4 regions of the Pseudomonas sp. JZ114 genome follow, and region 1 is predicted to be linked to each of the others. Evidence: predicted binding sites of a transcription regulator. Region 1 holds the regulator's gene; each other region holds the start of a gene.
The links. Region 1 encodes sigma-54, which starts transcription at its own class of promoters, with help from an activator protein. Its sites were predicted from a motif close to ANTGGCATNNANNTTGCTNT; they were not measured.
Positions count from the first base shown of each region.

Region 2: flgB (flagellar basal body rod protein FlgB) is a predicted target of sigma-54. The motif match lies at 5,237-5,256, and genes of this name have one in related genera.
Region 3: glnK (P-II family nitrogen regulator) is a predicted target of sigma-54. The motif match lies at 2,212-2,231, and genes of this name have one in related genera.
Region 4: nirB (nitrite reductase large subunit NirB) is a predicted target of sigma-54. The motif match lies at 5,453-5,472, and genes of this name have one in related genera.

Region 1 is NZ_CP069256.1:1,030,765-1,037,968, forward strand. Features, by position in the region: gene hpf (ribosome hibernation-promoting factor, HPF/YfiA family) at 4-312, opposite strand; gene JQR90_RS04790 (RNA polymerase factor sigma-54) at 436-1,932, opposite strand; gene lptB (LPS export ABC transporter ATP-binding protein) at 2,040-2,768, opposite strand; gene lptA (lipopolysaccharide transport periplasmic protein LptA) at 2,765-3,310, opposite strand; gene lptC (LPS export ABC transporter periplasmic protein LptC) at 3,297-3,869, opposite strand; gene JQR90_RS04810 (KpsF/GutQ family sugar-phosphate isomerase) at 4,015-4,989, opposite strand; gene JQR90_RS04815 (ATP-binding cassette domain-containing protein) at 5,200-6,009, shown strand; gene mlaE (lipid asymmetry maintenance ABC transporter permease subunit MlaE) at 6,009-6,803, shown strand; gene mlaD (outer membrane lipid asymmetry maintenance protein MlaD) at 6,803-7,204, shown strand, end outside.
Region 2 is NZ_CP069256.1:1,652,592-1,659,795, forward strand. Features, by position in the region: gene JQR90_RS07745 (MFS transporter) at 1-650, shown strand, start outside; gene JQR90_RS07750 (flagellar brake protein) at 647-1,381, opposite strand; gene JQR90_RS07755 (flagella synthesis protein FlgN) at 1,456-1,923, opposite strand; gene flgM (flagellar biosynthesis anti-sigma factor FlgM) at 1,965-2,291, opposite strand; gene flgA (flagellar basal body P-ring formation chaperone FlgA) at 2,438-3,163, opposite strand; gene JQR90_RS07770 (chemotaxis protein CheV) at 3,262-4,194, shown strand; gene cheR (protein-glutamate O-methyltransferase CheR) at 4,238-5,065, shown strand; gene flgB (flagellar basal body rod protein FlgB) at 5,292-5,705, shown strand; gene flgC (flagellar basal body rod protein FlgC) at 5,708-6,151, shown strand; gene JQR90_RS07790 (flagellar hook assembly protein FlgD) at 6,165-6,875, shown strand; gene flgE (flagellar hook protein FlgE) at 6,903-7,204, shown strand, end outside.
Region 3 is NZ_CP069256.1:181,273-188,476, forward strand. Features, by position in the region: gene JQR90_RS00850 (BCCT family transporter) at 1-26, opposite strand, end outside; gene JQR90_RS00855 (YifB family Mg chelatase-like AAA ATPase) at 137-1,642, opposite strand; partial or broken gene JQR90_RS00860 (accessory factor UbiK family protein) at 1,772-2,017, opposite strand; gene glnK (P-II family nitrogen regulator) at 2,413-2,751, shown strand; gene JQR90_RS00870 (ammonium transporter) at 2,794-4,131, shown strand; gene JQR90_RS00875 (secondary thiamine-phosphate synthase enzyme YjbQ) at 4,333-4,758, shown strand; gene sutA (transcriptional regulator SutA) at 4,827-5,156, shown strand; gene cysE (serine O-acetyltransferase) at 5,253-6,047, shown strand; gene JQR90_RS00890 (HAD family hydrolase) at 6,061-6,756, opposite strand; gene xerC (tyrosine recombinase XerC) at 6,753-7,204, opposite strand, start outside.
Region 4 is NZ_CP069256.1:2,695,196-2,702,399, forward strand. Features, by position in the region: gene JQR90_RS12620 (nitrate/nitrite transporter) at 1-1,194, shown strand, start outside; gene JQR90_RS12625 (bifunctional protein-serine/threonine kinase/phosphatase) at 1,259-2,929, shown strand; gene JQR90_RS12630 (phosphoethanolamine transferase) at 2,971-4,656, opposite strand; gene JQR90_RS12635 (thioesterase family protein) at 4,864-5,364, shown strand; gene nirB (nitrite reductase large subunit NirB) at 5,648-7,204, shown strand, end outside.

The DNA of each region.
Region 1 (7,204 bases):
GTCTCAACGGACGCCCAACCCTTGCTGCCTCTCGAGCTGTTTCTCTTTGTGTTTGATCAACTGGCGGTCGAGTTTATCGGTGAGAAGGTCGATGGCAGCGTACATGTCTTCATGTTCGGCATTTGCAACGACAGACGCACCTGCAACATGCAAGGTGGCTTCAACTTTCTGTTTCAGTTTATCGACCTGCATGATTACCTGAGCACTGGTAATGCGATCGAAGTGGCGTTCAAGTCGGGCGAGCTTTTCTCCAACGTAGCTGCGAAGGGAGTCGGTAACATCCAGTTGATGCCCACTGATGTTGACTTGCATACCGCGTTCTCCTTATTGCCGTGGTGTAACAGGCAGGCATTAGGCCTGCCGAAGAAACACTGTTGAGCGATAAGCGCCTCTTTTCCCCGCGCTCGCAGTCCGCTCGTGGCGAGCCGCCTAAGTCTAGACCAGCCTTTTCCGTTCACTCGATGGAGCAATGCCCAGCGACTCACGGTATTTGGCTACAGTCCGACGCGCGACCTGTATGCCTTGTGACTCCAGTAAACCAGCGATCTTGCTGTCGCTCAATGGCTTTTTTGCATTTTCGGCGGCAACAAGTTTTTTGATGATGGCGCGAATGGCGGTCGACGAGCATTCACCGCCCTCAGCCGTGCTTACGTGACTGGAGAAGAAGTATTTCAATTCGTATATGCCACGAGGCGTGTGCATATACTTTTGGGTGGTCACACGAGAAATTGTGGACTCGTGCATGCCAACCGCCTCGGCAATATCGTGAAGTACGAGTGGTTTCATGGCTTCTTCGCCATACTCTAGAAAGCCACGCTGATGCTCGACGATTTGCGTCGCAACCTTCATCAGGGTCTCGTTACGGCTCTGCAGACTCTTGATGAACCAGCGAGCTTCCTGCAACTGGTTACGCATGAAAGTGTTATCTGCACTGCTGTCGGCACGTTTCACGAAACCGGCATATTGTGAGTTTACGCGTAGCCGCGGCACCGCCTCCTGGTTCAGCTCAACCAGCCAACGGTCATTGTGTTTGCGCACGATGACATCAGGAACCACGTACTCGGCTTCACCTGATTCGATCTGGGAGCCTGGTCGGGGGTGCAGGCTTTGAATCAGCTCGATTACGTCGCGTAACTCATCTTCCTTGATCTTCATGCGGCGCATGAGCTGGCTGTAATCACGGCTGCCTAGGACGTCCAGATAATCTGTGACCAAGCGCTTGGCTTCCGCCAGCCGTGGTGTTTTGCCTGGAAGCTGATTGAGTTGCAGCAGCAGGCATTCCTTGAGATTACGTGCGCCTACGCCTGCCGGTTCGAACTGTTGAACACGGCGTAAAACTACTTCGACTTCATCAATCTCTACCTCAAGCTCAGGATCTAGCGAGGCGTGTATGTCTTCGAGTGATTCTTCGAGGTAGCCATCATTATTGATGCCGTCGATGATCGACATGGCGACCATGCGATCCACGTCCGACATCGGGGCCAGATTCAGTTGCCAGAGAAGATGGCTCTGCAGACTTTCACCTGTCGATGTTCTGGATGTGAAATCCCATTCATCGTCGTCAGAGCTCGGAAGGCTGCTCGCGCTTGTCTGATAGATATCTTCCCAGGCGGTATCGACGGGAAGCTCATTGGGGATACGGTCACTCCATTCGGACTCGTCCGACTCAGAGGTCTCTATCGAGGGAGCCGTATCCTTGAACGTAACCTCCTGGCTACCAGGATTCGATAGCTCCTCGCCATCGGCAAGCGGGTCGCTGTGATCAAAATCATCGCCTTCTTCTTGCCGCTCGAGCATGGGGTTGGATTCCAGGGCTTCCTGAATTTCCTGCTGGAGATCAAGCGTCGAAAGTTGAAGCAATCGAATGGCCTGTTGCAGCTGAGGAGTCATGGTCAGCTGCTGGCCCATCTTTAAAACTAACGATGGTTTCATGGCTGCGGGCTTAGCACCTTAATCTACAGACGCGAACTGCGCCACGGAGCCCACCAGATAATTTGGTAGGGATGAGCAAATTATATGCCTGGTTTTTACCCTTTTGCCTAGAGGCGGAATTCGTGCCCCAGATAAACTTCCTTAACCAGGTCGTTGGCCAGCACGCTTTCGGCATCGCCTTCAGCAATCAGCTGTCCGTCATTCACAATATAAGCCATCTCACAGATTGTGAGGGTTTCCCGAACATTGTGATCCGTGATCAAAACGCCAATGCCTTTGGCTTTCAAGTGGCGAATGATTTGCTTGATATCACCCACTGAAATAGGGTCGACACCGGCAAAGGGCTCATCCAGCAGAATGAACTTGGGCGCCGTGGCTAGGGCGCGAGCAATCTCGACGCGACGACGTTCCCCACCCGACAGGCTCATGCCTAGGTTGTCACGAATATGGGTGATGTGAAATTCTTGAAGCAGCGACTCGAGCGCCTGGGTGCGTCCGTTTCGGTCCAGGTCCTTGCGTGTTTCAAGGATGGCCATGATGTTGTTGGCCACGGTCAGCTTGCGGAATATCGATGCTTCCTGGGGGAGATAACCGATACCTGCCTGCGCTCTGCCGTGCATAGGCAGGTTGGTGACATCCTGGTTATCGATCAGTACACGGCCATGATCGGCGTTGACCAACCCTACGATCATATAAAAGCATGTCGTCTTGCCCGCACCGTTAGGTCCGAGCAGTCCCACGATCTGGCCGCTTTCGATGGTCAGGCTGACATCCCGGACCACTTGGCGACCCTTATAGCTCTTGGCCAGATGCTGGGCTTTGAGCAGTACTGTCATTGAGCTTGCCCCGGCTGCTGGTCTTTGTTCTTGGGCTGGATGACCATGTCGATACGCGGTCTTGGTGTGGTGATCTTGTTACCGTTTGCACGGCCAGCATTCACGATCTGGCGCTGGGTGTCGTAAACGATCTTTTCGCCTTCGAACGTATTGCCTTGCTGTTCAACGCGTGCCTGGTCGATCAGTACGATTCGGTTTTCATCCGCATAGTACTGGATAGTCAGGCCGTAAGCCTTCACCGTATCTTTGTCCGCAGATGGCTTCTGCTCATAGTGAGCCGGCTTGCCAACGGCAGTTGCAACCTTGATGTTGCCGTTGTTGTCCTGGGTGATGGTCACGGTGTTACCCGTGATCTTCATCGTGCCTTGGGTAATGATGACGTCGCCTCGATAAACCGCTACGTTCTGCTTGTCATCGAGTTCGGCGCTGTCGGCCTGTACCCGGATAGGCTGGTTGCGGTCAGAAGGCAGAGCCCAGGCGTTAACGCTTCCGAACGTAGCGCCCAGGGTTAAAAGAAGGGGTAGAGATTTAACGAACCTCATGCTGGCCTCTTACATTGGACAGCAGGAGCATTCTGCCGTCATTCAGGTACGCTTTCATGCCTTTCGCTGTGGTCACGCTATTAGCGGCCTCAATCTTAACGGCTTGCTCAGTCTGCGCATAATTTTTGTCAGGAAAAACAGTCATTCGCGTCGTCGTCATCACGATAGGGCGGCCCTTTTCGTCTGTACGCTCGACCCTTACATCATCGATCAACTCAGCCTGTGTACCTTTTGGCGCCACCTCGGCCCTTGCGCTGCGAACATGCCAGGGCAGGTCAGTACCGCGGTATGCCAGCATATCGGGTTTCGAAACCAGTGTGACATCGGTGGCCTGAACGTGATCAAGCCGTTCGGCTGTCATCTCGTATTGTACCTTTCCATCGGCACGGTACTGGATCGTTTTGACATTTGTTGCATAGGCATCAATGGCATTATCGGTCTGGGCATTGCCTGCCGGGTCATCGATAAACCGTTGCGGCAAGAGGTTCCAGTAACCGATAGCGACCAGCGCCAGGGCAATCAGGACATAAAGTACAGGTTTACGCAGTGTACGGAACATGACAAAAGGCCTGCAAAAGCATTGTAGTCAAACGGCGGCATAAAGCACGGCAAAGGCTTTGTACCATTTGAGGCGTAAAGCATTTATGAGTGCCATCACTGCCATACAGCAGCAATGATGGGCTGTCTCTCGATATGAGCTGCATTCACATGACGCCTGCGCGAAGCAGGTCGTGCATGTTCAGTGCCCCCAGAGGGTAATCTTTCTCGTCGACCACAACCAAGGCGCTAATCTTGTGATCTTCCATGACTTTCAATGCCTCTGCTGCCAGCATCTGTGGGCGTGCCGTACGACCATGCTCCGTCATGACGTGGTCTATGGTCGTTGAGCGTACGTCAATTCCGCGATCAAGCGCACGCCGAAGGTCCCCATCAGTAAAAATACCTGCCAGTCGGCCATCAGGCTCCGTGACGACGGTCATGCCAAGCCCTTTTTGGGACATCTCAAGTAATGCACCGCTAAGCGAAGTGCCTCGCGGCACTTGAGGTAATTCCTTCCCGCTATGCATGACATGCTCGACCTTGAGAAGTAGGCGTCGGCCCAGAGCGCCGCCGGGGTGAGAAAAGGCAAAATCTTCAGCCGTGAAGCCTCGTGCATCGAGCAAGGCAATGGCAAGCGCATCCCCCAGAACCAGACTGGCAGTGGTGGAGGAGGTCGGTGCAAGATTCAGCGGGCAGGCTTCCTTGGCAACGCCTGCGTCCAGGTTGACAGTAGCTGCCTGGGCCAGAGGTGACTGGGGATTGCCTGTCATACTGATCAACGTGATTCCCAGTCGCTTGATAAGTGGCAGGAGCGTCACTATTTCAGGGGTAGAGCCGGAGTTGGACAGGGCCAGCACAATGTCCGCCTGGGTAATCATCCCCATGTCGCCGTGGCTTGCTTCGGCGGGATGGACGAAAAACGCGGGTGTGCCTGTGCTTGCCAGCGTGGCCGCAATCTTATTGCCGATATGTCCGGACTTTCCCATGCCCAGTACAACGATGCGGCCCTTGCAGTCCAGCATCAGTTCACAGGCTTTGACAAAGCGATCATCTATACGCCCACGCAATGCGTTCACGGCTTCCACTTCATAGCTGATGGTACGATTTGCGGATTCGATGAAATTTGCAGCGTGGGTCATTTGTCTACCAGTTTGCTGGGCAGCAGATTGATTGAAAACGCAGAATTATAACGACAATCAATCCCCCCTCCTATGAAAACGATTGAATTATGTTCATGTTGGGGAGGTAGCGCTGAAATGTTATGCTATGTCCTTGTCGAATAGGCCCTTAAAAGTGCCTTGGATGCCATTCGATGCGTCTGCCAGGAGGGCTGTAAGCTAGGAGTTTAGATGAACACCGATAGCGAGTATGCGGTCGAGCTTAAAGGCGTTACCTTCAAGCGAGGCGAGCGTACCATCTACGAGAATGTTGATATCCGCATCCCGCGTGGCAAGGTGACCGGTATTATGGGGCCTTCAGGGAGCGGCAAGACAACGCTGTTACGCTTGATTGCAGCCCAGTTGCGCCCTGAAAAGGGTGAGGTATGGGTTAACAATCTCAATCTTCCCATACTGTCTCGAAGTGACCTGTTCAATGTGCGTAAGCAGATGGGCGTTCTGTTTCAGAGCGGTGCACTGTTTACAGACCTTGATGTTTTCGAAAACGTGGCCTTTCCTCTCCGGGTTCATACCAAGCTGCCTGAGGAGATGATCCGGGATATCGTCCTGATGAAACTTCAGGCGGTCGGTCTGCGGGGCGCTATCGAGTTGATGCCCGATGAGCTGTCCGGAGGCATGAAACGTCGGGTGGCTCTGGCTCGGGCGATTGCATTGGATCCTCAGATCCTGATGTATGACGAGCCTTTCGTGGGACAGGACCCCATTGCCATGGGCGTACTGGTGCGCCTGATTCGTCTGCTCAATGATGCACTGGGATTGACCAGTATCGTTGTGTCACATGATCTGGCCGAGACGGCAAGTATCGCTGACTATCTTTACATTGTCGGGGATACACAGGTGCTGGGCCAAGGAACCCCCGCAGAGCTCAAGGAGTCGTCTGATCCACGAGTGCTTCAGTTCATAAAAGGTACTCCGGATGGCCCGGTACCGTTCCATTTCGCAGCGCCTGACTATAGCGAAGATCTTTTGGGGAGGCGCTAATGCGTCACATTTCACTGCTTGAGCGCATCCGCTTATTGGGGCGCACAGGCCTGGATGTATTGGCTGCAGCTGGTCGTTCTGTTCTGTTGCTATTGCAATCCTTGTTTGGCCGCTCCGGCGCAGGCAAGGGTGGACAGTTGCTGATCAAACAGCTCTATTCGGTGGGGGTTTTATCGCTACCCATCATCCTGGTTTCCGGTCTTTTCATCGGTATGGTTATAGCACTTCAGGGCTATAACATTCTGGTTACCTATGGTTCGGAACAGGCGGTTGGGCAGATGGTGGCTCTTACCCTGTTGAGAGAGTTGGGCCCTGTAGTTAGTGCGCTTCTGTTCGCAGGTCGTGCAGGTTCTGCATTAACGGCTGAAATTGGCAATATGAAGTCGACAGAGCAGTTGTCCAGCCTCGAAATGATCGGTGTTGATCCGCTCAAATATATAGTGGCTCCGCGCCTGTGGGCGGGCTTTATTTCCTTGCCTCTGCTCTCAGCCATTTTCAGCGTTGTGGGTATCTGGGGCGGTGCAATGGTTGCGGTTGACTGGCTCGGCGTCTACGACGGCTCGTTCTGGAGCAACATGCAGAACAGCGTCCAGATGGCGGATGTCATCAACGGCATGATTAAAAGCCTTGTCTTTGCCTTTGTGGTGACCTGGATCGCCGTGTTCCAGGGATACGACTGCGACGCCACTTCCGAAGGGATCAGCCGCGCGACGACCCGAACAGTTGTCTATGCCTCTCTGGCAGTGCTGGGTCTCGATTTTCTTTTGACTGCTTTGATGTTTGGAGATATCTGATGCAAACCCGCACCCAGGAAATTGGTGTCGGCCTGTTTCTGCTCGCTGGCTTGCTGGCTCTCTTACTGTTGGCTTTGCGAGTGAGTGGCTTGAGCGTTGGCGAGCACAATGACACCTATAAAGCGTATGCCTATTTCGACAATATCGCCGGTCTGACCGTACGTGCAAAAGTCACGATGTCAGGCGTCACGATTGGTCGAGTCACCGCAATCGATCTGGATCGTGATAGCTACCGTGGTCGAGTGACCATGCAGATCGACCAACAGGTCGATAACATTCCGGTCGATTCCACCGCCTCCATCCTGACAGCAGGTCTGTTGGGTGAAAAATATATTGGTATTAGCGTGGGAGGGGATGAGGAGGTTATCAAAGATGGCGGAACTATTCGTGATACCCAGTCG
Region 2 (7,204 bases), 620 kb from region 1:
GTATTTTCGCAGGGCTGCTGGCTCAATGGCCTATTGGTTGGCTTTCCGACCGCCATGATCGTAGTTGGCTGATCAATAAGGTTGCGCTTGTTCTGGTGGTGGCTGCACTACCGCTGGCGTTATTGCCCAAGGTCCCCTTATTACTGCTGCTTGCTCTTGGCTTTGCAGTCAGCATGTTGCTTTTTGTGCTTTATCCTCTAGCCGTTGCGCTTTCCAATGACCATGTGGAAGGGGAGCGACGGGTATCCCTTACCGCCATGCTCCTGGCCACCTTTGGCGTGGGAGCCTGTATCGGTCCGCTATTGGTAGGTGCTTTGATGAATTGGTTCGGCGCCAACATGTTGTACGCGTCTATTGGTGTGTGCGGGTTGATTCTGGTGTGGCGTATCAGGCCGCAGGATGTAAAAGGCTTGCACCGTGTCGACGAGGCCCCACTGCAACACGTGCCTATGCCGGATAGCCTGGCCAGCTCACCTTTGGTTGCGGCACTGGACCCGCGAGTAGATGAGCAGGTAGTCCATGATCAGATGCAGAATGCAGAGGCGGTGGCAACTCCAGCGGAGGCTGCAGATGAAGAGACTTCCTCATCTGCAGTGGAGGCTATGGCTGAAGAGAGCAATCCTATACCTGAGGATGAGCCCAAGCGTTAGTCTATCCGCCGTGTTTCGCGTTGAAGTTGATAGACGAAGCGTTCGACCTGACGTTGAGTTAGGCCCGACATGCGATAGAAGCGCAGGCCTACCTCGGTACAATCTAGCCTTTCGTTATAAGAAACGTGGCGGACTTCTACTGTTGAGCTAAGGGAGCTGCCAGGAAGGGCTACGGAGAATTTTTCCAGTAGCTCACCAGGAGACACCATGGACGTTGCATTCTTGGCGATACGGATCTTGCAGCCGGTCGCCGAAATGTCCAAGAGCGAACCTTTTAGGAATTTTTTACTGGGAAGGTCTGAGAGCTCGGCTGTTGGCTGGCGATTAAGCTGAAGGCGGACCCGAAAGGCATTTCGGCGCTGGTGATAGCTTACTTCCTTCGGGAGTGGAAACCAGTAGCAGCGGCTGTCGTTCAGCTCGCTCAAATTGCCTGGAACGTCATACTCCCAAGTGATTTGCACGCCTTCATGGGAGCTGTCGATGCGAAAACGCTCTCCCTGAAGCAGTAGTCGTTCCCCCTCGGTAGGGATGAGTTCATCCAGCGCGATCAAGCCTTGTTCGGTATTGATGTCGATCAGAAAGCTCTGGAACTGTCTGTTACGTTCCAGAAAGGTTATGCGGAGTGGACTACGGGTTTCCACCAACGGTTTTAGGTATGCAGCTATCTCAATAGGTGTCTTGAGCAGCTTGGGTGGCTGAGGACCCTGCACATCATTAAATGCGTTGGACACGCCCTGTCTCCATTTCTTGACAAATAAATAAAGAATGGCCGGGATCGTTTAATCCCAGCCATTGTTTCAACAATTCATACCTGACTTAACGGGCGTTGGTAACTCGAGCGGGGCAGATGGCCGCGTCTGTTGTACAGACTGGGCACAGGAGGACCCTGCAAAATTTCGAGCATGCTGGCCACAGTATACTGGTTGGCCTTGATGATCTGGCCATTCCGGTTGTTGGTTTCCTTGCACTGCTCAATAACGGTCGTGAGCTGGTCTGCCGCCTCGATCAACTGATCGTCCTGCTCGAAGCGTTCGGCATAGGCTAACAGGCCTTCACGGCTCAAGGGTAACCCCAGGCGCTGCAATTGTGCAGAGCGCAAGTGATTATGCTGATCCAGTTGAACCAGGAGTGGCTGCTTTTCATCCAGCAGCAGGCCAAGCAAATCGAACTTGCGATTTACCAGGGCTTCGTGTTCTAACTCGATCAGTTCCAGTAACCTTGTAGCGATGTTCAAATCGCTAAGGGTTAGCTCAAGCAAGCTGGCGTTGTGCATACGATCTACACTCGTGCGTCATATTTCCAACGCTGCGTCGCTTAGCGCTGGGATTCAAAATCAAGCAGTTTGGAAGCTACGCGCTGGCTATCGACTTTATAGCTGCCATCAGCAATGGCCTGCTTCAGGCGATTAACACGCTCGCTATCAACCACCGGCTCTTGGCGAATCTTTTCGACAGCCTTCTGAAGCGTTTGGGCTTCATCGCTCAGCTTTACATTTTCGCCTGCTGGCTGGGTTGGGGATACGGCAGCTGCTTTGGCAACTTCACTGGTTTTGTTAGTTGCATTGGTCGCTGCAGGTCCAGTAGTCCGGCTAGTGCTGGCGGTGCTGGAAGTGCTGTTCGTTCTGTTGAAATCAATAACCATGATGGAGAACCTCGGACAGTTTCGGTCGCATGCCCAGCTTTTCGGCTTAGCCCAAAAAAACTTTAGGCTAAATTTTGTGCTCCGTTTGGCAAAAAGCTAATGGGCCAGTATAAACCATCTGTTAGAGGCCATGGTGGCTGTTTGGTTTACATGGCGACCTCAACCATTCCCGGGCCAGTCACACGCGCTTTAATGACGCGCTTGGAGTTCAGATTCTTGACGCGAATCTGTTCTCCCTGGGCTCCATCAACCAACGCCTCTCCCTGCATTCTTACAGTAAAGCCTCCCGATCCCGCACTAATGACAACCTGATCGCCCTTGCGCACCACTTCGGCTGCCTGGAGAAAGGAGGGAGCCAGTATCTGATCTGCCACTACCTGCCGCTTGAGTTTCTGGCCTATTATTAAATCGATATCGGTGAGATAACCTTGAGGCAATTTTCCGACGTCTCGCTCCAGTAGAGCTACATTTTGCGGATCTATAATCGTATCGCGCAGCAACGGTCGGGTAGTGACTACGACATTTCGATACAGGCGAACCTCCGCAGGAATGTAGACGGTCCAAGGGGTGCTTCCTTCGCATCGAACACGTACCGAAACACGGCCTAGCGGTGCTTCAAGGCCCTGCTGTGCAACGGTTAACGGTCGGTCGCAAGCCGCCAGACGTAAACGTGGGTCCAAGTCTTTCACCTGAACCTCGTGTCGACCCTCGGCATGACTCTCGATCAAATATTCCTGAACGCGCTCCTCAAGAAATCCTTGAGCCGCGCCGATAAGTTCTTCAGGCAGGGTTAGCTCGGCAGCTGCATAGGTCTGGTTTGCAGAGCAGAATCCTACAAGCGTTATCAGTAATGAGATGTGGCGTCTGTTCATGCGTCGAGAAACTGTCTTCGGCGGTTCATGAACCTACCTAAGCAATCCCTGTGCCGTCTTCTGTCATCCGATAGGCCGGCCTTTTCAGGAGTTCACAAATGGCTGGCGTATTAGATGCAGTCAACCAGCGTACTCAGTTGGTCGGGCAGAATCGGCTGGAACTGCTGTTGTTCCGTTTGGACGGCCCGCAGCTTTATGGAATCAACGTCTTCAAGGTAAGGGAAGTGCTGCAGTGCCCTAAACTTACCGTGATGCCGAAATCCAGTGCTGTCGTACGTGGCGTTGCAAGTATTCGTGGTGGCACCTTTCCGATCATGGACTTGGCGCTGGCAACGGGTCGCCGTGGTCTGGATGATCTGACGAACAGCTTCGTCATCATCACAGAATACAACACCAAGGTTCAGGGCTTCCTGGTGCGCTCCGTCGAGCGAATCATCAATATGAACTGGGATATGATCCAACCGCCACCCAAGGGAACCGGTCGTGATCATTACCTGACGGCTGTTACGCGTGTCGATAATCAGCTGGTTGAAATTATCGACGTGGAAAAAATCCTTTCAGAAGTAGCGCCTTCGGTCGAAACCATTTCGGAAGGTGTTATTGACACGGTTGTTCAGGCAAAAGCCGTTACCAAGCATGTGCTGATCGTCGATGACTCGTCTGTGGCACGTAAGCAGGTGAGCCGCTGTCTGGGAACCGTTGGAGTGGAAGTAACTGCGCTCAATGACGGACGTCAGGCGCTGAATTTCCTGAAGGACATGGTCGATAATGGTGAAAAGCCGGAGCGGGAGTTGCTCATGCTGATCTCTGATATCGAGATGCCTGAAATGGACGGCTATACTTTGACGGCAGAAATCCGTAACGACCCCCGGATGAGCAACCTCCATATCCTTCTTCATACCTCGCTGTCTGGTGTATTCAACCAGGCTATGGTTAAGAAGGTTGGAGCTAATGATTTCCTCGCTAAATTCCGCCCCGATGATCTTGCGTCCCGGGTTATTGAGCGTATCAAGGCAGCCGATGAAGGCTGAGATGATCAACGCTCTTCTTTTCTGATTCAGGAGCAGAACGGAAGTGTCAGCAGTTAATGCAGATTTTATGCAGTTCCGTGTCTTTCTTGAAAAGACGTGTGGAATCCTGCTTGGTGATAATAAACAGTATCTGGTTTCCAGCCGCCTCAACAAACTGATGGAGGCGGAAGGAATCAAGTCGTTGGGAGAGCTGGTGCAGCGTATCCAGACCCAGCCACGCAGCGGACTCAAGGAGAAGGTCGTCGATGCGATGACGACCAATGAAACCCTATGGTTTCGTGATACCTACCCGTTTGAGGTTCTGAAGAATCGCCTGTTACCGGAGTTGACCAAAGCCAACCCTGGACAGCGACTGCGTATCTGGTCGGCAGCCTGCTCGTCGGGCCAGGAGCCTTACTCGCTATCGATGACCATAGACGAGTTTGAGCGTAGCAGCCCAGGCCAACTACGCAGCGGTGTCCAGATCGTGGCAACAGATTTGTCCGGTGTAATTTTGACAGCGGCTAAATCGGGTGAGTATGACTCACTGGCAATCGGGCGTGGCCTTTCCCAGGAAAGACTGCAACGTAATTTTGACGTGGTTCCGCCGAATCGGTGGTCAGTAAAGCCCGCTATTAAAAGCCGCGTTGAATTCAGAGCGCTCAATCTGTTGGACAGTTATGCCAGCCTGGGCAAGTTCGACATGGTCTTTTGCCGCAACGTGCTGATTTATTTCTCGGCTGATGTGAAGAAAGATATCCTGACGCGTATTCACGGCACGCTCAAACCGGGAGGCTACCTGTTCCTGGGGGCGTCGGAAGCCTTGAACGGGCTGCCGGAACTCTATCAGATGGTCCAGTGTAATCCTGGCATCATTTACAAAGCGAAATAAGCCAAAGGCCCGACATGTCGGGCCTTTTCTTTTCCTGTCTTGCCATCCTTCCTGTCAAAGTTTTGCCGTCATCCTTGCCGCTTGCCCCTTCAAATACGGAAAAACCTTGCCGCTTTTGGCGCCGTAGCGCGCCTTATTTTTTTAAGCCATTGATATTTAAGGGTTTTAATAGTTGGCATGTGCATTGCTAAAGGGAGATAGCCCTTCTGGCAATAGGTTCATGACCATGAGTATCAGTTTCGATAAAGCATTGGGTATCCATCAGCAGGCGTTGAATTTCCGTTCTCAACGCGCCGAAGTGTTGGGCAACAACATTGCTAACGCCGACACGCCTGGATACAAGGCGCGCGATCTGGATTTCTCGGCCGTTCTGGCAGAGCAAGCCAGCAAGTCGTCGCATAGCAAATTCAACCTTGATACGACCAACACTCGTCATATCGAGGCTGAAGGTTTCGGTGATCTGTCAGCGGATGCTGCGATGCGCTATCGCATACCCACTCAGCCTTCGCTGGATCAGAACACTGTAGATGAGCAAGTAGAGCAAGCCAATTACGCAGAAAACTCTGTGCAGTTCCAGGCCAGCTTCACGTTGCTTAACAACAAATTCAAAGGGCTCATGTCTGCCCTTCGTGGAGAGTAACCATGTCCCTGAGTAATGTATTCAACATTGCTGGTACAGGTATGAGCGCACAGACCACGCGCCTGAATACCATCGCCAGTAACATTGCTAACGCCGAGACCGTTTCGTCCAGCGTGGATGAGACCTACCGTGCCCGTCACCCTGTGTTCGCAACCATGTTGAACCAGGCGCAGAACGGTGGCAGCGCTTCTCTGTTCGATGAGCAGGGCGAAGCTGGAACGGGTGTGCAGGTACTGGGCATCGTTGAAGACCAAAGCAATCTTGAGGCCCGTTACGAGCCCAATCATCCGGCTGCTGATAAAGACGGTTATGTGTACTACCCGAACGTCAATGTCGTGGAAGAGATGGCGGACATGATTTCGGCAAGCCGTGCATTTCAGACCAACGCTGACATCATGAACACTGCCAAGCAGATGATGCAGAAAGTCTTGACGTTAGGTCAGTAAGCGGAGATCACGCATGTCCACTATCAATACGAATACCAATAACGCAGGCGTTGCAGCATCGGCATTGACAAGTCTTACGAGCACTTCGTCAAAGGATGCTACTGCGTCTACCGATAAGAAAGGCAGTCTGGGAAAGGATGACTTTCTGCAGCTGCTGGTCACTCAGCTCAACAACCAGAACCCGCTAAGCCCTCAGGACAATAGTGAGTTCGTTGCTCAGTTGGCGCAGTTCAGTAGTGTTGAAAGCCTGCAGAACCTGAACTCTGCGGTTAACGGCATCGCAGGTACCTATCAGTCTTCGCAAGCGCTGCAGGCGTCGTCACTGGTGGGACGCTCCGTGATCGCCCAAACGGGGTCGTCCATGGTGGACACCTCGAAAAGTTTCAATGGCTCGCTGGTCATGCCGGCGGCCGGTAAGGATGTCACTGTCGGCGTGTACGACAGTGCAGGTTCGCTGGTCAAGACCATCGACCTGGGCGTAGCCAAGGCAGGCACTACCGATTTCATCTGGGATGGTACAGATGCGAAAGGTAATAAAGTTGATGCGGGAATTTATAGCTTCAAGGCATCTGCCGATATCGATGAAACGCGGCAAGCCCTGACTACTTATCTGCCGGCCACCGTCAATAGCGTAACGCTGGGACAGGATGGCGGTGAAATGCAACTTAACCTGGCTGGGCTGGGCAGCGTGACGCTGTCGCAAGTTCAGATGATTGGTCAGTAAGCCGGCAGTCCGGCAGAGGAAAGAATTATGTCATTCAATGTTGGTCTGAGCGGTCTGAAAGCAGCAAGCACTCACCTGAACGTTACCGGTAATAACATTGCCAACGTAGGCAGCACCGGCTTCAAGGCATCCCGTGCCGAATTTGCCGATATCTATGCAACGTCGATGTTTGGTGTAGGCAATAACACCACAGGCAGCGGCGTCTTGACTGCCAATATTTCCCAGCAGTTCACGCAGGGCACAATCAGCAAGACCGGCAATAGCCTGGACATGGCCATTAACGGTAATGGCTTTTACATCATGAGCAACAACGGTACGGAGACCTACAC
Region 3 (7,204 bases), 850 kb from region 1:
GGTGGTGATTGGCTTTCGGTGGCCATCAGGCACTTTCTCCTTTTCTGTCGGCGCCAAGGTGGCTGCAAAGGAGTGCCTAGCCGACCCGCTCCGAGGGTCGGCATTGAAACACGAGGTGGTTGTCGCTCAGGTCACCTCAGGCACTCGCGGGTCTGTACTGCAATGCTTCAGCCAGATGAGACCGCAAAATCTGCGGCTCTGCTGCAAGATCGGCTAACGTACGTGCCACCTTGATCACTCGGTGCAGGGCGCGCAGGGACAGCCCCAGCCGTTCACCTGCGCTCTCGATCCACCGCTGGTCGTCTGCCGTCAATGCACAGTGTTGGTGCAAGGCACGCAAATCCAGAAAGGCATTCGCCACCCCTTGGCGAGCCAGTTGCCGCTCACGGGCGGCGGCGACCTGTTCGGCAGCCTGTTGCGTTGTAAGGCGGCCGGAATCGTTCTTGGTGTCAGGGCCGCCCAGACGCACACTTTCCCGGGCGACAGTGATATGCATGTCGATCCGGTCCAGCAGTGGACCGGAAAGTTTACCACGATAACGTTGTACCTGATCGGGCGAGCAACGGCAGCGGCCGGCCGGATCACCCAGATAGCCGCATGGGCAGGGGTTCATGGCGGCGACCAGTTGGAAGCGGGCCGGAAAGCGGACACGGTCCCGGGCACGGGAAATCACGATCTCGCCACTTTCCAGCGGCTCGCGCAGGACTTCCAGCACCTTGCGGTCAAATTCGGGCAGCTCGTCCAGAAACAGCACGCCCTGATGCGCCAGAGTGATCTCGCCCGGGCGAGGGCGACTACCGCCACCCACCAGGGCGGGGCCCGAGGCCGAGTGATGCGGCTGCCGGAATGGCCGCTGCGGCCAGTGAGCCATGGGCGTGTGGCTGGCAACCGAATGAATTGCAGCCACTTCCAGGGCTTCGAATTCATTCAGGGGCGGCAGCAGACCGGGCAGCCGGCTGGCTAGCAGAGTTTTTCCAGTCCCAGGAGGGCCTGCCAGCAAGAGGTTGTGCGAGCCTGCCGCTGCAACCACCAGAGCGCGTTTGGCAGCCACTTGGCCCTGCACGTCAACAAGGTCGGGATAGGGTTGCTCCTGCCGTCTCAACCCCTGGGCTTCGTACGGCGTAAGGGGCGTCTGCCCGGTAAAGTGCGCTGCGATCTCCAGCAGATGGCCCACCGCGATGACTTTAAGCCCGCCAGCCAGGCTGGCTTCCTCGGCGTTTTCATGGGGCACGATCAGTGTGCGTCCGGCTTCCCGTGCGGCAAGCGCTGCGGGTAATACGCCCTGGACGGGGCGCAGTGCACCGGAGAGCGCCAGCTCACCCAGGCATTCGATATCGGCCAGGGCATCCGCGGGTAACTGCGCACTGGCCGCCAGAATGCCAAGAGCAATGGCCAGATCGAAGCGGCCACCATCCTTGGGCAGGTCGGCAGGAGCAAGATTTAGGGTGATGCGGCGTGCCGGAAAGTCGAAGCCTGAATTGAGGATGGCGCTACGCACGCGATCCTTACTCTCCTTGACGGCGGTTTCCGGCAGGCCGACCAGGGTTAATGCTGGCAGACCGTTGGCCAGATGCGCTTCTACAGTGACGCAGGGGGCTTCCACGCCCACCTGGGCGCGGCTACAAACGATGGCGAGGGACATGATCACTCCTTGATCAGTGTCCCGCCGGCCGGGTTATTCGGCGGTCGGCGGGGTGGGTTCCGTTTTGTTGTTCTGGAAAGCCATTTTGGCTGATGTCGGTGTGTCTTGTGCAGGCTGGGCGGCAGCAACAGGCTCTTTGCCCTGGCCTTCCAATTCGGCCAGGCGAGCTTCCAAGGCCTCAAGGCGAGCGCGGGTGCGTTCAAGGACCAGCATCTGGGTGTCGAATTCTTCACGGCTAACCAGATCGAGCTTGCTGAATCCGCTCTGCATCAGCGCCTTGAACTGGTTTTCGATATCGGCACGGGGCGAGCCTTCACCAAATAGACGGCTGGCTTGTTGGGTCAGGGAGTCGAGTAGCGCTTTGGGTGGGAACATACGCTTCATCCATTAAAAAGTGTTCGGACCAGTGTATCACGCTCCTTTCCAGCGCCAGGATGCCGGGCATCTGCACATTTTTTGGGCACTTCTTCCGGGCGCTGTGCGCCAAGATGGTGCGATCTGCTGTGAAATAGACGCTATCTCATTCAACCGAAGCGCATAGAGGCGTTGCGCCATGCGGCTTTGCACGAAATGGCAAGGTTTCTGCTTTAGCCGTTATGACAGAGGCATCACGCACCAGGGATGCGGAAGCGAAGCGGTGATTGCTTCGTAGGCGGGCGAGGGTGGCGGCGAACCGTTTTAGAGCGGGGCGACGTTACAAAGCCACAGACTGCGCTTAGACTTGAGACGGGGTTCGTTCCTGGGGCAAGTCCACTTTTCGGGAGAAGTTCATGAAACTAGTCACCGCCATCATCAAGCCGTTCAAGCTCGACGACGTCCGCGAGTCGTTGTCCGAGATCGGCGTTCAAGGCATTACCGTCACCGAGGTCAAGGGTTTCGGTCGCCAGAAGGGGCACACGGAGCTATACCGTGGCGCCGAGTACGTTGTCGATTTCCTGCCAAAGGTGAAGATCGACGTCGCCATTGCCGATGACCAGCTCGACCGTGTCATCGAGGCCATTACCAAGGCAGCCAACACCGGCAAGATCGGTGACGGCAAGATTTTCGTTGTAAATCTGGAACAAGCCATCCGCATCCGGACCGGCGAAACCGATACCGACGCTATTTAAAAAACACCGTACTCCATACCCCCAAAGCCCCAGGAGAACATCATGACTCTGCGCAAGTACGCAGGGCTAGGAGCCCTTTTGTCCCTCGCTATGCCGAGCCTTGCTATGGCTCAGGAAGCAGCGGCGGAGCCGACGTTGAATAGCGGCGATACGGCATGGATGCTGGTGTCTACAGCACTCGTGCTTTTCATGACCATTCCGGGTCTGGCGCTGTTTTATGGCGGCATGGTTCGTGCCAAGAACATCCTGTCGGTAATGATGCAGTGTTTCGCCATTACCGGCCTGATCAGTATTCTCTGGATGATCTACGGTTATAGCCTTGCCTTCGATACCACAGGCATGGAAAAAGGCGTAACCAATTTCAATTCCTTTATTGGCGGTTTCGGCAAGGCCTTCCTGAGTTCCATTACCCATGATGGGCTGACAGGACCGGCTGCGCTGTTCCCCGAAAGCATTTTCGTCACCTTTCAGATGACCTTTGCGATCATCACCCCGGCGCTGATCGTGGGTGCATTCGCCGAGCGCATGAAGTTCTCTGCCATGCTGGTCTTTACCGGTGTGTGGTTCACCCTGGTCTATGCACCGATCGCCCACATGGTGTGGAGCGGTGACGGTGGCCTGATGTGGGATTGGGGCGTGCTGGATTTTGCTGGCGGCACCGTGGTTCACATCAACGCCGGTATTGCTGGTCTCGTGGCTGCCCTGGTGCTGGGCAAGCGCAAGGGCTATCCGACCACCCCGATGGCACCGCACAACCTGGGGTATACCTTGGTCGGCGCCGCCATGCTGTGGGTGGGCTGGTTCGGTTTCAACGCAGGCTCCGCCGTTGCGGCAAACGGCACTGCCGGCATGGCGATGCTGGTTACCCAGATCGCAACCGCCTCGGCAGCTCTGGCCTGGATGTTTGCTGAATGGATCACCCACGGTAAGCCCAGCGCCCTGGGGATTGCCTCGGGTGTGGTTGCCGGTCTGGTGGCCATTACTCCGGCTGCCGGTACAGTCGGCCCGATGGGTGCGCTGATCATTGGTGCGGTCTCGGGTGTGATCTGTTTCTTCTGCGCCACCAGCCTCAAGCGCAAGATTGGGTATGACGATTCCCTGGACGCCTTTGGTGTGCATGGCGTCGGCGGTATCGTGGGCGCGCTGCTGACCGGTATCTTCGCAGCACCGGCTCTGGGCGGCTTCGGCACCGTGACCGATATTGGCGGCCAGCTGTGGATTCAGCTCAAAGGCGTGCTGTTCACACTGGTGTATACCGGCATCCTGACCTTTGTCATCCTGAAGGTGATCGACATGGTCATGGGCCTGCGTGTCAGCGATGAGGAAGAGACCGTGGGTCTGGACCTGACGCTGCACAACGAGCGTGGTTACAATATGTAATAGCGAGCCGGCTACCGTTTGTCGGTCAAAAAAGGGCGCCTTCGGGCGCTCTTTTCGTATGCGCGAAAGAAAGTCATTTTTCGTGCGTTATTGCCCGGAACACCCGCTCGCAGCCCCGGTCTGAACGTCAGCTTTAAAGAGCCTCTTTGTTTTTTCGAAAGCCGCGCTAGAATGCGCGCCCAGCAAGCCTAGGAGTCCGCCATGTGGCATCAGCGACAGATCACGCTGCGCGCCCGAAGCCGTGGATTCCATCTCATCACGGATGAGGTGGAATCGGCCTTGCCCGAACTGGAAAGCTGTCAGATCGGGCTGCTGAACCTGTGGCTGCAGCACACGTCGGCTTCATTGACGATCAATGAAAATGCCGACAGTGCGGTGCGTCGCGATTTCGAGCGGTTCTTCAACCAGCTTGTGCCGCAGAACGTGCCAGGGTACGAACACGATTACGAAGGGCCGGACGATCTACCGGCACACTTCAAGAGCAGCCTTCTGGGCTGCAGCCTGACCATACCTGTGCAGGCCGGAAGACTGGCGCTAGGGACGTGGCAGGGGATTTACCTGGGTGAGCACCGCGACCATGGCGGCGCTCGTCGGATAATGGCTACCTTACAGGGTGTGCCAGCATGAATTTTTCTTGAGCAGCCACGTCAAACTCGCGGCTGGTCAGTAACTAACCTGGTTTTCGAGGGTTTTTTATGAGTGATGAAGAGCTGGAACAGGACGATATCGAATCCACTGACGATGACGATACCGAGGACTTTGCTGCGGCCGCAGACGAGCCCGATGTAGAAGTCGACGACAGTGCCGAGGCGGAAGAACCTGCTGCAGGCAAAGGGAAGAAGAAAAAAGAAGCCGAGCCCGAGGAGTTGCCCTCCATCGAGGCCAAGCAGAAGGAGCGTGATGCGCTCGCCAAGGCCATGGAAGAGTTTCTGGCCCGTGGCGGTAAAGTGCAGGAGATCGACGCGAATGTTGTTGCTGACCCGCCTAAAAAGCCTGACAGCAAGTACGGCAGCCGCCCGATATGATTTTAAAACCCGCCTGTATGGCGGGTTTTTTATGGGTGGCGGATTCTGGCGTGGACATTATCCTGTGCAGTCCATCTGCAGGAAGACTTCATACCGATGACCTCAACCCCAACCCTTCAGGCGCGCTGGCAGAGCCTGCGTGACCTTGCCTCCAGTACCATTGTCCAGGAGCGCGCCCTGGAGCCCTGGCTGACCGAATCCATTCTGGAGCAGAAAGAGCTGGGGAGTGCCCTGGCGTTTCGCCTGAGCCGAACGCTTACCGTCGATGCGGTGCAACGGCAGACGCTGCACGCGCGTTTCGTGAGCGTGCAGCAGGAGCATCCTGCGCTGATCGAGAGCGCCTGGGCTGACCTTGAGGCCACTGTTACACGCGATCCTGCCTTCGATACCCCGTTGGAGGTTTTCCTGTTTTCCAAGGGCTTCCTGGCGATCCAGGCCTACCGCCTCGGACACCGGCTCTGGCTCGACGGGAACCGCATGCTGCCGCTTTATATACAGGCTCGCTGTAACGAGATGCTGGCTGTAGACATCCATCCGGCCAGCCGTATCGGGCAGGGCATCATGCTTGATCATGGTACCGGGATCGTGATTGGCGAGACGGCGGTGGTCGAGGATGACGTGTCCATTCTGCAGGCGGTCACCCTCGGCGGGACGGGCAAGGAGTGTGGTGACCGGCATCCCAAGGTGCGACGCGGCGTGATGATCGGCGCCGGCGCGAAGATTCTGGGCAACATCGAAATTGGCGAAGGAGCCAAAGTTGGGGCGGGCAGCATCGTGCTCAAGCCGGTCGCACCGCATACCACCGTGGTCGGCAACCCGGCCCGACCGGTTGGCACGCCACGCCACGAACAACCGGCACTGGTGATGGATCAGTCGTTCGATCAGGACTGATCCACCGTGTCGGTTAGCTCCAGCGCTCCAATACCACGGGGAGCTCGTTGAGGCTGCGGATCTCGGCATCCGGCGCATTTTCACCGGACCAGGGCTTGCCTGTAGGGTTGAACCAGATGGCCCGTAGCCCGGCCTGCTGAGCGCCCTGGATGTCATCGACAGGGTTATCGCCTACGTGCACCGCCGCATCGGCGGTCACGCCTGCCCGGCGTAGCGCTTCGTTGAAGGGGTGCGGGTCGGGCTTGCCGATACCCAGCTCTTCTGCGCATAGGGCAAAACGGAAATAGTCAGCCAGGCCGATCTCGTGAACATCAGCATTGCCATTGGTCAGTACGCCCAGGTCATAGCGCAGCGATAGCTGCTCCAGCGTCTCGTGCACGTCCTCGTACAGGGTGACCTGCTGACGAGCAGCCAGGTAGATGGCGAAACCGGCTTCGGCCAGCTGCCCGGCCTCAGGTTCTTCGTAACCAGCATCCTGCAAGGCCCCATGAATGACGCGGCGACGCAGTTCGCTGACGCGGTGCCGGAGGCCGGGGTCGCGCTCCAGGAGCCGATCCCTGATCTGCCACAGGTGCTCAACCGGGACCGGTCCCAGCCGTGATGCCTCGGTTTCCATCCAGGTACGAAGCGCATCTTCGGCGCTGTGGATGACCGGGGCTATATCCCAGAGGGTGTCATCGAGATCGAAGGTAATCAGGCGGATAGTCATGTGGATTCTGTTTTTCGCTTGGCACGTGGATGGGCATCATCATAGACCTGTGCCAGGTGCTGGAAATCCAGATGGGTATAGATCTGGGTTGTGGCGATGTCCGCGTGGCCCAGCAGCTCCTGTACGGCGCGCAGATCACGGGAAGTTTCCAGCATATGGCTGGCAAAGCTATGGCGCAGCATGTGTGGGTGCAGGTGCTGGCCCAGTTCGCGTACGCCCGCTTCACGGACGCGCAGCTGAATCGCTCTTGGCGTGAGGCGTCGGCCGCTCTGACCGATGAACACGGCATCATCCTGGGCGGCCAGGGCGCGTGGCGGCAGCCAGCGTTCCATAGCCTCCCGCGCCTTGCTGCCCACCGGGACGATACGCCGCTTGTTGCCCTTGCCGCGAACACTGATCAGGCCATCTTTAAGGTCCAGATCGACAATATCCAGCCCGACCAGCTCGG
Region 4 (7,204 bases), 1.7 Mb from region 1:
AAAGCCGGCCATGCGCCGACCCTGTTCGCCGCGTTTCTATATTTCGATCTGAGTTTCATGGTCTGGTACGTGCTTGGCCCGCTGGCCGTGCAGATCGCGGCCGACCTGCAACTGACGACTCAGCAACGCAGCATGATGGTCGCCACGCCCATTCTGGCAGGCGCCGTGCTGCGTCTGATCCTCGGCTTTGTGGCTGACACGCTCTCGCCCAAGACCGCAGGCATTATTGGCCAGATCGCCGTCATCGCGGCGCTATTCGTGGCGTGGCAGATGGGTATCGACAGTTACGAGCAGGCTCTGCTGCTAGGACTCTTCCTGGGTTTTGCCGGCGCTTCCTTTGCCGTCGCCCTACCGCTGGCCTCGCAATGGTATCCGCCGCAGCATCAGGGCAAGGCCATGGGCATTGCAGGTGCCGGCAACTCGGGAACGGTCTTCGCGGCGCTGTTCGCTCCTGGTCTTGCAAAACTGTTCGGCTGGACCAACGTCTTTGGCTGGGCGTTGATTCCGTTGGTCGCTACGCTCGTCTTCTTCGTATTGTTTGCACGCAATGCACCGCAGCGGCCTGCGCCGAAGAAACTAGCCGACTATGCCAAGGCCCTGGGTGACCAGGACAGCTGGTGGTTCATGTTTTTCTATAGCGTGACCTTTGGTGGTTTTCTCGGGCTTGCCAGTACCCTGCCGGGTTACTTTCATGACCAATATGGCCTGGAGCCCGTCGTTGCCGGCTATTACACCGCTGCCTGCGTCTTTGGCGGTAGCCTGATGCGGCCGCTGGGTGGCGCGCTGGCTGATCGGATTGGCGGTATCCGCTGCCTGTTGGGCATGTATACCGTGGCAGCTGTTTGTATTGCCGCAGTAGGCTTCCATCTACCCAGTGCAACGGCCGCCCTGGGGCTGTTCGTAGTCGCCATGCTGAGCCTGGGCGCAGGCAATGGCTCGGTTTTCCAGCTGGTGCCGCAGCGCTTTCGCAAGGAGATCGGCGTCATGACTGGCTTGATCGGTATGGCGGGCGGTATCGGAGGCTTTGTCCTGACGGCGGGCCTTGGTGCCATCAAGCAATCCACCGGTGATTATCAGCTGGGCCTCTGGCTATTCGCCTGCCTGGGCGTACTGGCCTGGTTTGGTCTGCTGAGTGTGAAGCGGCGTTGGAGAACCACCTGGGGATCGGCGGCCGTGTCTGCTGCACGCGTTTAACTCGAAGCGCCCGTCAAACGACGGGCATTTCGCTTCTAAACCTCTCTACTTCCTGACCGAATCCATGCCCCTTACCTTGAGCATCGGTGAAGCCACGGCCACCGGTCCACGACCGGAAAACCAGGACGCCCTGCGTAGCGTCACGCCGGCTCCCGCTCTGGCACTCAGCAAGGGGCATCTGTTTACCCTGGCCGATGGAGTAAGCCACTGCGCCGACGGCGGATTGGCTGCCCGCTCAACCGTACAGGCGGTGGCGATGGATTATTACTCAACGCCCGAAACCTGGCCTATTGCACAGTCACTGGATCGTCTGCTCCTGGCACAGAACCGCTGGCTACAAGCCGGGGCCCAAGGCCAGCCGTTACTGACGACGCTGACGGCCCTTGTGCTCAGAGGGCACCGCTACACCCTTGCCCATGTAGGCGATTGTCGGGCCTATCACCTTAGAGGCCAGACACTCTCCTGTCTGACAGAAGACCACGTCTGGCAACAGCCCGGCATGCAACATGTTCTGACACGTGCTCTGGGGCTGGAAGCTCATCTGATCGTGGACTTTCATGAAGGTGATCTGCAAATCGGTGATTGCTTCCTGCTGGTCAGTGATGGGGTCTGGGCCTGCCTGGGTGATGCGGCTATACGACGTATATTGCTGGATGAAGCCAACCCCATGTCAGTGGCCCATGCCTTGATCCACGCAGCCCATTTGGCGGGCAGTCAGGACAATGCCAGTGCATTACTGTTACGTGTTGACGCCCTGCCTGACAAACCCTTGGCGGATGCCCTCGCCGAGGTAGCGGGCTGGCCTGTTCCACCACGACTCAAAGAGGGCCAGATGTTCGAGGGCTGGCAGGTCGAACAACGCCTGGCGATCTCTCAGCAGTCCTGGCTGTATCGCGTGCGTGACAGCGCCGGGCGGCCCTGGCTGCTCAAGACTCTCGCCCCAGGTCAGCAAGGTGATACCCAGGCCATGCAGGCGCTCCTGATGGAGGAGTGGTTTCTGCGCCGGGTCGCCGGAAGGGCTTTTGTCGAACTGCATCCACTGCCTCAACGTCAGCACCTGTATTACGTACAGCGTGAATACCCGGGCCGCACGCTGGCTATCCAATTCAAACAGGCCGGTCCATTTCCGCTTGGCGAATGGCTGGATACCGCAACCCGCCTCTTGCGCGCTCTGGGTCAACTGCATCGGCGCAATATTCTGCACCGGGATATCAAACCCGAGAATCTGCACCGGGGCAATGATGGCGAACTCAGGCTACTGGACTTTGGCCTTGCCTATTGCCCTGGCCTTTCCCATGAATGCGAGGGCGCAGTGCCGGGTACGCCCAGCTATCTGGCGCCCGAAACGTTCGAAGGTGCCGCACCAGGGCCGCAGCAGGATCTCTTTGCAGTAGGCGTTACGCTCTATTACCTGCTGACAGGCCATTATCCCTACGGAGAAATAGAGGCCTTCCAGCGACCGCGTTTTCAACAGCCGGAACGTGTGCTGCGCTATCGGCACGACGTACCGCTCTGGCTGAACGACTGGTTACTGCGCGGTGTAGCGGTCGATCCAGCCCAGCGTTTCGAGACGGCAGAGGAAGCCTTATTACTTTTGGAGCAAGGCGAGCGGCAACCTGTATTACCGCCCAAGGCATTGCTAGAGCGCGAGCCACTGAAATTCTGGCGTACAGTGGCCTGCGTTTCGTTACTGATCAACCTCGCCGCTGTGCTGCTCTGGTTGTATCGCCATTGATCGATCTGACGAGCCAGCCAGCCAAGGCCAGCTCGCCTGTTTCAGTTGAGCTTGTTCGCGGGCGGTTGCGTTGACGGGCTCGTACTGGCCACGGTTGCCCCTGAGAGCTGACGGCAGCTGGCAAACAAATCCAGCTCTGCGTTATAGACCTGGGTATGGACACGCAGGAGACCCAACATGGAATGGAACAGGTTGTCCTGGCTGAGCGAGTCATTCCGGTGGACCGCTACACACTGGCTATTCATCCCCATCGACTGCTGATACGGCTGAGAAAACCACGCTACGCTGGCGATATGCTTCTGCTGATCCGGCGCTACGGCGTACGGCATGCCATGAAGAAATACATTGTACTCACCCAATGACTCACCATGATCGGACAGGTAGAACATGGCGGTACTCACCTTGTCCTGGTTGTTACGCAGGGTATTGATCAGGCTCGCCAGGACATGATCAGTGTAGCGAATGGTGTTGTCATATCCATTCACGATACTTTCCCGTGAGCACTGGCTCAGCTCGTTGTTCTTGCATACCGGGGTGAAGTGCTCGAAGGCCGCCGGGTAGCGTTTGAAGTAGGCCGGGCCGTGGCTGCCCATCTGGTGGAGCACCAGCACGGTGTCGCGCTGCATGTGATCGATGATGCCCTGTATATCCTTGAGCAGGATTTCATCATGACACTCGCCATCGCTGCAGAATGCCGGGTCCTGAGCCTTTGTCAGGCTTTCGAAGGCCACACGGTTACAGGTTTCCTTGCAGCCGGCCTGATTGTCGCGCCAGATCACGTCATATCCAGCCCGCTTAAGCACATCAAGCAGGTTCTCCTGACTTTTGGCCACACTGTCACTGTAATGCGCGCGGGTCAGATTGGAGAACATGCAGGGTACGGATACTGCCGTCTCGGTGCCGCAGGAATGCATATCGGTAAAGCTGATCACGCCCTCCTCCTGGCGCAGCTCGGGCGTTGTATCGCGGCCATAGCCATCCAGGCCAAAGTTGTCGGCACGTGCGCTTTCCCCAACGACCAGAACAGTCAATGTCTTGTGCGCACCGGCGCTGACGGGCGCCAGGCGTACAGCATCCGTACCGATCTCGCGCAGCGGACCCTTGGGTTTGGCCGTCGCGTCATGAACATAGCTGATCAAGGCACCCACAGAATTGCTGGGCGTCAGCTGCATATGGATCTCATGATGGTTACGGAACAGGGAAGACAGACTTTGATAGTTGAGCATGGCCACGCCGACTATAACCGCGGCGGTTAGGCCGCTGGCAATGGATTTGTTCAACAGCTCGCGCGGCCACCGGCGATACTGAACCGGTGTCCTCCAGAGCAGCCAGACCGGCAGCGCGCCGAGCAGAAGCAGATAGGCAGCCAGCTTGAATGACAGCAGATCCACCACTTCAGCCGTGTCAGTCTCCAGCGTGTTACGGAGCATCTCGGTATCGATCATGACACCGTACTGGTTCATGAAATAGGCAACCCCTGCGGCACTCAGAAAGAGCACACTTAGCAGCGGCTTGAAAACCCAGCGAAAGGCAAAAAAGGTCAGAATCAGGTTGAACGCTGCCAAGAACAGAACAGCCACTGCGCCCAAGGTGAGCACACCTTTCATATCGAGAGGTGTCACCACGTCGAACAGGTGAGTCCACAGTGGGACGTTGTAAAAAATCAGGAAAGCCGCACTCACGATCAGCGTGAGCCACTCGGGACGAACCGGTCTCAACTTCAGCATCTCGTACAACTCTTGAAATAAGATGACAAAAGTGTGGTGAGGGGCTCGTCAACGTTTCGTGAAGAAAGCCTTGTAAAAACGTTTCACTTAATTGCTTCTCAAACTGCCCCTCAAGGGTGTAAAAGAGAGAAGGAACCGTGATTCCAGACGGCATGCTTGCTAAGCTCCAAGCATAACCCTCAATAAGAAGATCATAGGGAGCTCCTCATGGCCCGCATCGAACTCAATCTTCCAAGCGACCAGTTTTATTTTACTACCCATCAAACGGTCCGCAGTACCGACATCAATGCCGGTGGCCACTTGAGTAACGAGTCGATGATTTCCATGATTTCAGAAGCTCGTACACGCTTCATGTTTTACTACGGTATCCGGGATGGTGCCGAGGATGGCATTGGTACCATGGTGACGGATCTTGCGACCGTTTATCTGGCTGAAGCCTTTGCAAGGGACAAGCTGCAATTTGACATTGGGGTCATGGACTTCAATAAATACGGGGGCGATATCATCTTCCGCATTACTCGGCCGGATACCGACACCACCATTGCGCTCGCCAAGTGCGGTTTTGTCTTTTACAACTATCGCGAAAAGCACATCGAGCCTATGCCCAAACCTTTCCACCGTATTTTCCCCAAGGTTAATTGGGTCAGTGATCGGCCAACGTCCAGTACGCAGAACGTCACGCCTATCAAGGAAAGTTCGCACGGATAGTGTGCAATGCGCTTCAAAGTGGTGCACAAAAGCTCAGAATAATCAGGATCTCCTGACAAAAAATAGAGCGCGGTCAGGCAGTTACATTCTTGGCACGTCCCCTGCTTAGTTTCTAGGCAGACATCAAGCGCAGCCTTCAACGGCGAACGGCAGCGCTCCCCCGACAGGCCTATGCAGGCCGATAACGGGACCGGACAAAGGCGTCCTCGCATTCATGTGCGGGACGCCTTTTTTGTTGCCTCGATTTCAAGCACGCCCGGTGGGCAGCTTGCGGAGACGCCTGATGAAAAAGCTCAAGCTGGTACTGATCGGTAATGGCATGGCTGGGGTACGCACCCTGGAAGAACTGTTCAAACTCGCCCCTGACCTGTATGACGTAACGGTCTTTGGCGCAGAACCACACCCGAACTACAACCGCATCCTGCTATCCCCCGTTCTGGCTGGCGAGCAGACCTTTGAGGAGATCGTCCTGAACGATCTCAACTGGTACGCCGAGCACGCTATCGAGCTGCATCTCAATCGCAGGGTTACGGAAATCGATCGCCAGAACCGCCGCGTCATAGCCGAAGACGGCACCGTGGCAGAGTATGATCGACTCATCATTGCCACCGGCTCCAACCCCTTCATTCTGCCCATTCCGGGCAAGGATCTGGAGGGTGTGATTGGTTATCGTGACATTGCCGATACCCAAGCCATGATCGATACGGCAGCCACGCATCGCCACGCAGTGGTTATCGGCGGTGGCCTCCTGGGTCTGGAAGCGGCCAACGGCCTCAAGCTACGCGGCATGGATGTCACCGTCGTTCATATCGGTGACTGGTTGATGGAGCGCCAGCTGGACAAGACGGCTGGCAACCTTTTGCAGACCGCCCTGGAAAGCCGTGGCCTCAACTTTCTGCTGCCCAAGCAGACCGCCGAGCTGCTCGATGACGGCAACGGTCGTGTCTGCGCCGTTCGTTTCGCCGATGGTGATCAAATACCTGCTGATCTGGTCGTGATGGCTGCCGGCATTCGTCCCAACTATACGCTGGCCGAATCGGCCGGATTGACCTGTAACCGCGGCCTGACCGTCGACGATACGATGCGCACCTCAGATCCAGACATCTTCGCCGTAGGAGAATGCGCAGCGCACCGAGGCATTGCCTATGGCCTGGTAGCCCCCTTGTTCGAACAGGCCAAGGTGTGTGCCAATCATCTGGCCCTTCAGGGCACCGCCGAATATCACGGCTCGGTGACGTCTACCAAACTCAAGGTTACGGGCATCGACCTGTTTTCTGCCGGGGACTTCATGGGCGGTGAAGGCTGTGAGGAGATCACCCTCTCCGATCCTATCGGCGGTATCTACAAGAAACTGGTGATAAGAGACGACATTCTCGTCGGCGCGTGCCTGTACGGCGATACGGCAGATGGCGGCTGGTACTTCCGCCAGATTCGTGAGAATCACAACGTTAGCGAAATCCGTGACCTGCTCATGTTTGGCGAGCATGCCATAGGCGATGCGGGCCATCAGGGGCAGGACAAGGCCATGCTGATGAGCGACGAAATGGAGGTCTGCGGATGCAACGGCGTCTGCAAGGGCACTATCGTCAAGGCCATCACTGAAAACAACCTGCTCTCCGTGGATGAGGTGAAAAAGCACACCAAGGCGGCCAGTTCCTGCGGCTCCTGCACCGGTCTGGTGGAGCAGATCCTGATCAATACGGTGGGCGGTGCGGCCGATGTAAAGCCCAAGAGCGAAAAACCGGTATGTAACTGCACTGACCATACCCATGGCTTCGTTCGTCAGGCCATCCGTGAGCAGCACCTGACGACCATTCCCGAAGCCATGACGGCCCTGGGC